3 regions of the Streptomyces sp. NPDC049627 genome follow, and region 3 is predicted to be linked to each of the others. Evidence: riboswitches for the same ligand, from Rfam matches in the RefSeq annotation. Region 3 holds a riboswitch; each other region holds the start of a gene.
The links. A riboswitch is a leader RNA that binds a small molecule or an ion and turns the genes downstream of it on or off. The one in region 3 is predicted to bind thiamine pyrophosphate.

Region 1 (3,268 bases), on a different contig from region 3:
CCGCGATCGGCAGGTACACCCGGTTGCCCGCCGCCGCGAACTCCTTCGACTTCTGAGCCATGCCCTCCTCGATCTCCTCCTGGGACCCGCCGTGTTGGCGGCGGATGTCCTGGGAGATCTTCATCGAGCAGAACTTCGGCCCGCACATCGAGCAGAAGTGAGCCGTCTTGGCGGGCTCCGCCGGCAGCGTCTCGTCGTGGAACTCCCGTGCCGTGTCCGGGTCGAGGGCGAGGTTGAACTGGTCCTCCCACCGGAACTCGAAACGGGCGTCGGACAGCGCGTCGTCCCACTCCTGCGCCCCGGGGTGCCCCTTGGCGAGGTCGGCCGCGTGGGCGGCGATCTTGTACGTGATGACGCCGGTCTTGACGTCGTCCCGGTTGGGCAGGCCCAGGTGCTCCTTGGGGGTGACGTAGCAGAGCATCGCCGTGCCCCACCAGGCGATCATCGCGGCGCCGATGCCGGAGGTGATGTGGTCGTACGCCGGTGCGACGTCCGTGGTCAGCGGGCCGAGCGTATAGAACGGAGCTTCATCGCAGATCTCCTGCTGAAGGTCGATGTTCTCCTTGATCTTGTGCATCGGGACATGTCCCGGGCCCTCGATCATGGTCTGTACGTTGAAACGCTTGGCGATCGTGTTGAGTTCCCCGAGCGTCCTCAACTCCGCGAACTGCGCCTCGTCGTTGGCGTCCGCGATCGAGCCGGGCCTGAGGCCGTCGCCCAGCGAGTACGTGACGTCGTACGCGGCGAGGATCTCGCAGAGTTCCTCGAAGTTCTCGTACAGGAACGACTCCTTGTGGTGCGCCAGGCACCACGCCGCCATGATCGAGCCGCCGCGCGAGACGATGCCGGTCTTGCGGTTGGCGGTGAGCGGGACGTACGGCAGGCGCACGCCGGCGTGAACCGTCATGTAGTCCACGCCCTGCTCGGCCTGTTCGATGACCGTGTCCTTGTAGATCTCCCAGGTCAGCTCCTCGGCGCGGCCGTCGACCTTCTCCAGCGCCTGATAGAGCGGCACCGTGCCGATGGGCACGGGGGAGTTGCGCAGCACCCACTCGCGGGTGGTGTGGATGTTGCGGCCGGTCGACAGGTCCATGACCGTGTCGGCGCCCCAGCGGGTCGCCCAGGTCATCTTCTCGACCTCTTCCTCGATGGAGGAGGTGACCGCGGAGTTGCCGATGTTGGCGTTGACCTTCACCAGGAACCGCTTGCCGATGATCATCGGCTCGATCTCCGGGTGGTTGACGTTCGCGGGAAGCACCGCACGGCCTGCGGCGATCTCCTCACGCACCACCTCAGGAGAAACGTTCTCGCGGAGGGCCACGAACTCCATCTCCGGCGTGATCTCGCCCCGGCGTGCGTAGGCGAGCTGCGTGACCGCCTTGTCGTCACGGCTGCGACGGGGCTGCCGCGGCCGTCCGGGGAAGACCGCGTCGAGGTTGCGCAGGCCGCCGCGTGGCGAGGTGTGCTTGATCCCGTCATCCTCGGGACGGACGGGACGACCCGCGTACTCCTCGGTGTCGCCGCGGGCGATGATCCAGTTCTCCCGTAGCGGAGGCAGTCCCCTGCGGACGTCGGTATCGGCGAGTGGATCGGTGTACGGGCCCGACGTGTCGTACAGCGTGACCGACTGCCCGTTGGTGAGATGCACCTGGCGGACCGGCACCCGCAGATCGGGGCGGGAGCCCTCGATGTACGCCTTGTGCCAGCCGATGGACTTCCCGGCCTCCTGGGACTTGTCGTCCTGGACGGAGGCAGGCGTGCGTGCGTCCTTGTTGGTCATGAGACCTACTCCCTACGCCGGCATTACCCGGTAACAGGTTCGGCGGTCGACGCAGCGGTTTCCGTCTGCCGACGTTTCGTGTGAAACATCACTCGCGATGGGTGATGTTTCATGTGAAACATCGCTGGGACGGAGGTCAGCGCCCTCTCAGCCCGGTGCTCCGAGCTCCCGCGTGTACAAAGGTGGCACCACGCTAGCGTCAATTCGGGCGCGGTGAACAGGGGGCCCCCGTCGTTCTTGCGATGATCGGTCGGTGACCACACCGCATGAACCTCCGTACCCACCGCCCGAGCGGCCCCGCGGCTCCGGGCCCGGAAACGGCCCCGGGCGCGGCAACGGCCGTGCAGACGGCCGGGGTTCAGGGATGCCCGGAGCAAGATACGACGGCGGATACGGCCGTGGCTCCGACGGTGGCGGTCACGACGAGCACTCGGCTGGATCCGGCGGCTGGCACGAGCACGGTCCCAGGACCGAAGGGATGCAGGAGCACGGCAGCGAGGCCGGCGGCGGGCACCGGCACGGCTTCGGTTCCGGCGGGCCGTACGGTCACCGTCCCGGTTCCGGCGGCCTGCACGATCATGGTCCCGGCTCCGGCGGCTCAGCGGAGCAGGGGTCCGGCCCGGATGACGGACACGGGCATGATTTCGGTGGTGGCCATGGGCACGATTCCCATGGCGGCCATGGGCACGGTCCCGGATCCGGCGGTTCGCGCGGCGGCGGAGCCGGTGGCGGCGGGCACGGACACTCCCACAGTCACGCCCACGGTCCCGCGGCGCCCGTCTCCCAGCACCTGCGCAAGGTCATCGCGGCGATCCTGATTCCGTTCGCCGCGGCGGTGGTGGTGGGGCTCGCGGTGCTGTGGCCGGGTGGGGCCCCGCCGCACGAGCGCACGGGGGTCGGCTTCGACCGGCAGACGCAGCAGGCCACGGTCACCAAGGTGGTCGAGGTGAGCTGTAAGGCCGCCGGGGCCTCGGGAGTGCCTCCGACCGGTGACACCTCCACCGCCGAGGGCTCCTCAGCCGTGCAGCAGGAGAAGGGCACCTGCAAGAAGGCGACGATCCGCGTCGACACGGGCAAGGACAAGGGCCGTACGTTCACGGAGATCGTGCAGCCCGACCAGTCACGGCAGTTGCACGAGGGCCAGGAGGTCGTGGTCGCCTACGAGCCCTCGGCGCCCAAGGACCTGCAGTACTCGGTCACCGATGTGAACCGCCGAGTGCCGTTGGCCGTGCTCGCCGGCATCTTCGCACTCGCCGTCGTGGTCGTCGGGCGGATGCGAGGCGTCATGGCGCTGATCTCGCTGGCCATCAGCTTCCTGGTGCTCAACTTCTTCATTCTGCCCGCGATCCTGCAGGGCTCGAACCCGCTCGTCGTGGCAGTGGTGGGATCGAGCGCGATCATGCTCATCGCCCTTTATCTGTGCCACGGCCTCTCGGCCCGCACATCGGTGGCGGTGCTCGGCACGCTGATCTCACTGCTGCTGATCGG
Region 2 (3,268 bases), on a different contig from region 3:
CTCGGTCACGCCAACAAGCCTGCCATCTGCCACTGACAGTCGGAAGTCAGGCCGGTCCACCCGGGCAGAGCCGTCGCCCCGACGCGCTACGCCACCGCTGCCTTCATCGGGCGTGCCGGGTCCGCCAGCAGCTCCTGGTTCATCGGCGTGCCCGCCTCGATCAGCCGCCGCCCCTGGGCCAGATCCCTCGGCCGGCCCACCGCCAGCAGGGCGACCAGGCGGCCGTCCTTCAGCCAGCAGACCGTCCAGGCAGGACCCGACGGGTCGCCGCGCCACAGAGTCGTGTCGGCGGCGGCATGGTGGCCGGCGTACTGGACGAAGCGGCCGAACTGCTCGGACCAGAAGTACGGCACGGGGTCGTAGACCGCCGGGGTCTCGCCGAGGATGTTGGCGGCGACCGTACGCGGCCCCTGGAGGGCGTTGTCCCAGTGGTGGACCAGCAGGCGCTCCCCATACCTTCCCGAAGGGAAGGAGGCGCAGTCGCCGACCGCGTAGACGTCCGGCACCGAGGTGCGCAGGTGGTCGTCGGCGACGACCTCGCCGTGCGTACCCAGCTCGACCCCCGACCCCGCCAGCCAGGCCGTGGCGGGCCGTGCCCCGATGCCGACCACGACGGCGCCCGCGGGCAGCCGGGAGCCGTCGTCGAGGATCACCGCGCCGGGCTCGACGCGCTCCACGCGCGCGTGGGTGCGCAGCACCGCCCCGCTGTCCTCGTACCAGGCGGCCATCGGCGCCGCCACCTCGGCGGGCAGCGCACCCGCGAGCGGCCGGTCGGCGGCCTCCACGACCGTCACCGCACAGCCCGCCTCGCGCGCGGCCGTGGCGAACTCCGCGCCGATCCAGCCCGCGCCGACGACCACGATGTCGTGCTGGCGGGCCAGCACCGGCCGCAGCCGCTCGGCGTCGTCCAGGGTGCGCAGCAGATGCACACCGGGCACGCCCTCCGCGCCCGGCAGCCGGATCGGTTCCGCGCCGGTGGCGAGCACGAGGGCGTCGTACGGGACGGGCCCGGCCTCGGTGTCCAGTTCGTGCTCGGCGGGGCGCACGCCCAGCACCTCGCGCCCCAGCCGGAGGTCGATGCCGAGCGCCTCGAAGTCGACGTCGAAGGCGGAGCCCTCGGCCTTGCCGAGCAGCACGGCCTTGGACAGGGGCGGTCGGTCGTACGGCTGGTGGGGCTCGGCGCCGATCAGTGTGACGGTGCCGGTGAAGCCCTGTTCCCGCAGGGCCACCGCCGTCTGCACGCCGGCCATGCCCGCGCCGGCGACGACCACGCGCCGCGCCTGTGACGTGCCCCGTTGCTGCGTCTGCTCGCTCACCTGATCACCATAGACAACTGACAAATCGTCAGTCAGGGGGCGTGCTCAGTGACCTGCTCCACAACACTGGTTCCGCTGCCTGTCTGCGACTCCCACTCCCAGGTCTCCTCCAGCCGCACGCGCCCGTCGGGAAGCTCGACCACCGTCGACACGCAGTGGCCCGACGACGTGGCGCCGTCCCGCTTGAGCTGCACGTACCGAAAGTCCAGCCGGTCGCCTTTCCGGGTCCCCACGAGATGTCCGCGTACGACGTCGCCACCCGCGTACTCGGCCCAGATCTCGCCCCCCTGCTCGTGGTACGTGAACCGGGTGCGCGTACCCACCTGACCTGGGGCTTGATCGGCAACAGGCGCGAGGACGAGACCGTCGAGCGAGCGGGCCACGGGCGGAGGCTCCCTTACTGAGACATACGGCAGCGGGCTAGGGTGGCCAACGTAAAGCACTCGCGGGAGCCCGGACGCACCGGGCTGAGAGGGAGGCTGGCGGCCTCCGACCGTACGAACCTGATCCGGGTCATGCCGGCGAAGGGAGGGGCTGGACGCCCATGTCGCGTACGCGAACGTCAGACGTCCTTGTCATCGGGGGCGGAATCATCGGCCTGGTCACGGCGTGGCGGGCCGCACAGCGCGGGTTCACGACGGCCGTCGTGGACCCCGAGCCGGGCGGTGGCGCCGCCCAGGTGGCGGCCGGGATGCTGGCCGCCGTCACGGAACTGCACTACGGCGAGCAGACCCTGCTGGGCCTGAATCTCGCCTCGGCCCGCCGTTATCCGGACTTCGCGGCAGAGCTCACCGACGCCACCGGCCATGACCTCGGCTACCGCCAGTGCGGCACGCTCGCCGTCGCACTGGACGCCGACGACCGCGCCCACCTGCGCGAACTGCATGCCCTGCAACGACAGTCCGGGCTGGACTCCGAGTGGCTGTCGGGGCGGGACTGCCGACGCCTGGAACCGATGCTCGCGCCGGGGGTGCGCGGCGGGCTGCGGGTGGACGGCGACCACCAGATCGATCCGCGGCGGCTGGCCGGGGCGCTGGTGGCCGCGTGCGAGCGGGCCGGCGTGGTCTTCCACCGGGCGTGGGCGGAGCGCTGCACCGTCGTACGGGAGCGGGCCGCTGGTGTCACCACGACGGACGGCACCGAGCTGGGCGCGGGCCAGGTGGTCCTCGCGGCCGGCAGCCTCAGCGGGCGGCTGCCCGGGCTTCCGGACGACGTCCTGCCGCCGGTCCGCCCCGTGAAGGGGCAGGTGCTGCGGCTGACCGTGCCGAAGCGGTACGCGCCGTTCCTGAGCCGGACCGTGCGGGCCGTGGTGCGCGGCAGCCAGGTGTATCTGGTGCCGCGCGAGAGCGGGGAGCTGGTCGTCGGGGCGACGAGCGAGGAGCTGGGCTGGGACACGACGGTGACCGCGGGCGGGGTGTACGAGCTGCTGCGCGACGCCCACGAGTTGGTGCCCGGCATCACGGAACTGCCGCTCACCGAGACGCGTGCCGGCCTGCGCCCGGGCTCCCCGGACAACGCGCCGCTGCTCGGCCCGACCGAGCTGGAGGGGCTGTTGCTGGCCACCGGGCACTACCGCAACGGCGTGCTGCTGACGCCGGTCACCGGAGACGCCATGGCGCACGTCCTGACCACCGGTGAACTCCCCGAGGAGGCCCGGCCGTTCACGCCGAGGCGATTCAGCGCCGCCGCACTCACGGAGCAGCCCGCATGAGCATCCCGGTCACCATCTCGGTCAACGGCGAGCGTCGGCAGATCGAGCCGGGCACGGCTCTGGACACGCTCGTGAAGTCCCTCACCGCGGCGCCCTCCGGAGTGGCCGCCGCCCTCAACGAAACCGTCGTCCCGCGCGCGCAGTGGCCGTCGACGTCCCTCTCCGAAGGGGATCGCGTCGAGGTCCTCACCGCCGTCCAAGGAGGCTGAACCATGGCCGACGATCCCTTTGTCATCGGCGG
Region 3 (3,268 bases):
CGCGCCAAGCTGCGGGAGGAGCTCTTCCCGGAGCTCATGACCGTCGTACGGCATCTGTCGACCGACCAGGGCGACACGCGCAAGACGCTGTGGCGGCTGTTCGACGGGACGCTCGTCGAGTCGGTGCTGATGCGGTACCCGGACCGGGTGACCATGTGCATCAGCTCGCAGGCGGGGTGCGGGATGAACTGCCCGTTCTGCGCCACGGGGCAGGCGGGGCTGGACCGGAATCTGTCGACCGCCGAGATCGTCCATCAGATCGTGGACGGGATGCGGGCGCTGCGCGACGGCGAGGTCCCGGGCGGGGCGGCGCGGCTCTCCAACATCGTCTTCATGGGCATGGGCGAGCCGCTCGCCAACTACAACCGGGTCGTGGGGGCCATCCGGCGCCTCACCGATCCCGAGCCCGACGGGCTGGGGCTGTCGCAGCGCGGGATCACCGTCTCGACCGTCGGTCTCGTCCCGGCCATCCACCGGTTCGCCGACGAGGGCTTCAAGTGCCGGCTCGCGATCTCGCTGCACGCGCCCGACGACGAGCTGCGCGACACCCTCGTCCCCGTGAACACGCGGTGGAAGGTGCGCGAGGTGCTCGACGCCGGGTTCGAGTACGTCGAGAAGAGCGGCCGTCGGCTGTCCATCGAGTACGCCCTCATCCGGGACATCAACGACCAGGCCTGGCGCGGTGACCGGCTCGGGCGGCTGCTCAAGGGCAAGCCCGTGCACGTGAACCTGATTCCGCTGAACCCGACGCCCGGCTCGAAGTGGACCGCCTCCCGGCCCGAGGACGAGAAGGCGTTCGTCGAGGCCATCGCCGCGCATGGTGTACCGGTGACGATCCGGGACACCCGTGGCCAGGAGATCGACGGGGCCTGCGGTCAGCTCGCCGCCACCGAGCGGTAATCTGAGCGCGTACCACCACGTACATCCGTACGAACATCTGCATATTCCGACAGGGGAGCGCCACAGCGCTGAGAGTGCGGCACCGGCCGCAGACCCTCTGAACCTCGCCCAGGTCATTCTGGGTAGGAAGTTCGGTCATCACTCAAGCTGTTGCGCCCTGCCCAGGAGCCGAAAGGACTCGTGGGCAGGGCCGCGTCTCTTCCTGGTCCACCCCAGGAGGAATTTCGTGAGCACCACCAAGAAGTTCGCGGCCGTGGCCGTCGGGCTGGGCCTCGTCACGCTGTCCGCGTGCGGTTCGTCCGACTCGGGCAGCGACACCGGCGAGTCCAAGAGCAAGAACATCACGCTCGTCAGCCATGACTCATGGGCCGTCTCCAAGGGCGTCCTCGCCGCCTTCGAGAAGCAGTCCGGCTACCAGGTCAAGGTCCTGCCGAACGGCGACGCCGGGCAGGCCGTCAACAAGGCGATCCTGACCAAGGACAACCCGCAGGGCGACGTCTTCTTCGGCGTCGACAACACCCTGCTCTCGCGGGCCCTCGACAACGACCTGTTCCAGTCGTACGAGGCGAAGGGCGCCGACAGCATCAAGCCCGAGTACCTCGCCGACAAGGACGAGCACCGGGTCACGCCCATCGACACCGGCGACATCTGCGTCAACTACGACAAGGCGTACTTCAGCGAGCACAAGCTGACCCCGCCCGCCTCCTTCGACGACCTGATCAAGCCCGAGTACAAGAACCTCCTGGTCACCGAGAACGCCTCCACCTCCTCTCCCGGCCTCGGCTTCCTGCTCGGCACCGCCGCGAAGTACGGCGATGGGGGCTGGCAGGGCTACTGGAAGAAGCTGAAGGCCAACGGCGTCAAGGTCGTCGACGGCTGGGAGCAGGCCTACAACGACGAGTTCTCCGGTTCCGCCGGCGGCAAGAAGGCCAAGGCCGACCGGCCGCTCGTCGTGTCGTACGCCTCCTCACCGCCCGCCGAGGTGATCTACGGCGACCCGAAGCCGGCCACCGCGCCCACCGGCGTCGCGACCGGCACCTGCTTCCGCCAGGTCGAGTACGCGGGTCTGCTGAGCAACGCCAGGAACGCCGAGGGCGGCAAGGCGCTCATCGACTTCCTGCTGACGAAGACCTTCCAGGAGGACATGCCGCTCAACATGTTCGTCTACCCCGTGGTCGAGGGCGCCCAGGTGCCCGAGGAGTTCACCGAGTACGGCCCGCAGGCCGAGGACCCCGAGACCATGGACCCGGCGAAGATCGCCGACAACCGTGACGACTGGGTCAAGTCGTGGACGTCGCTCGTACTGAAGTAGAGCCGCGCAAGGCCCGTACGAGGGCCTTCAAGGCCGGCACGGCGGTGCGGCTCGGCCTCATCGCCGTGCCCGTCGCGTTCTTCGCGGTCTTCTTCGCCTACCCCGTCTCCGCGATCGTCGCGCGCGGTCTGAAGGTCGACGGCGCCTGGCAGTTCGGGCGCCTCACCGAGGTGCTCGGACAGTCCGACATCCGGCACGTCCTGTGGTTCACCACCTGGCAGGCGCTCGCCTCGACCGCGCTGACCCTGCTGATCGCGCTGCCGGGCGCCTATGTCTTCGCCCGCTTCGACTTCCCCGGCAAACAGGTCCTGCGGGCCGTGGTGACCGTCCCCTTCGTGCTGCCGACGGTCGTCGTCGGGACGGCGTTCCTCGCGCTCGTGGGCCGCGGCGGGCTCCTCGACGAGCTGTGGGGCGTACGGCTCGACACCACCGTGTGGGCGATCCTCCTCGCGCACGTCTTCTTCAACTACGCCGTCGTCGTGCGCACGGTCGGCGGGCTCTGGTCCCAGCTCGACCCGCGGCAGGAGGAAGCCGCGCGGATGCTCGGGGCGTCGCCGCTGAAGGCCTGGCGCCAGGTCACCCTTCCGGCCCTCGGGCCCGCCGTGGCCGCCGCCGCGCTCATGGTCTTCCTGTTCACCTTCACCTCCTTCGGCGTCGTCCAGATCCTCGGCGGGCCGACCTTCTCGACTCTCGAAGTGGAGATCTACCGCCAGACCTCCGAGATCTTCGACCTGTCCACGGCCGCCGTCCTGACGATCATCCAGTTCGTGGCCGTCGGCGCGATCCTCGCCGTGCACGCCTGGACGGTACGGCGGCGGGAGAGCGCCCTGCGCCTGGTGGACGCGTCCGTGACCGCGCGTCGGCCGCGCGGGGCGGGGCAGTGGGCGTTGCTGGCCGGTGTCCTGGCCGTCATCGTCGTACTCCTGCTGCTGCCGCTGGCCGTGCTGGTGCAGCGGTCGCTGGACGCGCCGGACCTCGGCTACTACCGGGCGCTGACGAGCGCCGACGGCGGGGTCTTCCTCGTGCCGCCGATCGAGGCGATCGGCAATTCGCTCC

Region 1: linked by a shared signal. The riboswitch ahead of thiC (phosphomethylpyrimidine synthase ThiC) and the one ahead of ACIBU0_RS27075 (thiamine ABC transporter substrate binding subunit) in region 3 are both predicted to bind thiamine pyrophosphate.
Region 2: linked by a shared signal. The riboswitch ahead of thiO (glycine oxidase ThiO) and the one ahead of ACIBU0_RS27075 (thiamine ABC transporter substrate binding subunit) in region 3 are both predicted to bind thiamine pyrophosphate.

Annotation. Positions count from the first base shown of each region.
Region 1 is NZ_JBITLW010000002.1:252,677-255,944, forward strand. It holds gene thiC (phosphomethylpyrimidine synthase ThiC) at 1-1,780, opposite strand, end outside; TPP riboswitch at 1,773-1,962, opposite strand; gene ACIBU0_RS06115 (YibE/F family protein) at 2,145-3,268, shown strand, end outside.
Region 2 is NZ_JBITLW010000008.1:456,390-459,657, forward strand. It holds gene ACIBU0_RS24150 (Rv2175c family DNA-binding protein) at 1-9, opposite strand, end outside; gene ACIBU0_RS24155 (NAD(P)/FAD-dependent oxidoreductase) at 87-1,316, opposite strand; gene ACIBU0_RS24160 (hypothetical protein) at 1,349-1,699, opposite strand; TPP riboswitch at 1,752-1,863, shown strand; gene thiO (glycine oxidase ThiO) at 1,861-3,027, shown strand; gene thiS (sulfur carrier protein ThiS) at 3,024-3,236, shown strand; gene ACIBU0_RS24175 (thiazole synthase) at 3,240-3,268, shown strand, end outside.
Region 3 is NZ_JBITLW010000010.1:152,564-155,831, reverse strand. It holds gene rlmN (23S rRNA (adenine(2503)-C(2))-methyltransferase RlmN) at 1-900, shown strand, start outside; TPP riboswitch at 942-1,047, shown strand; gene ACIBU0_RS27075 (thiamine ABC transporter substrate binding subunit) at 1,127-2,212, shown strand; gene ACIBU0_RS27070 (ABC transporter permease) at 2,188-3,268, shown strand, end outside.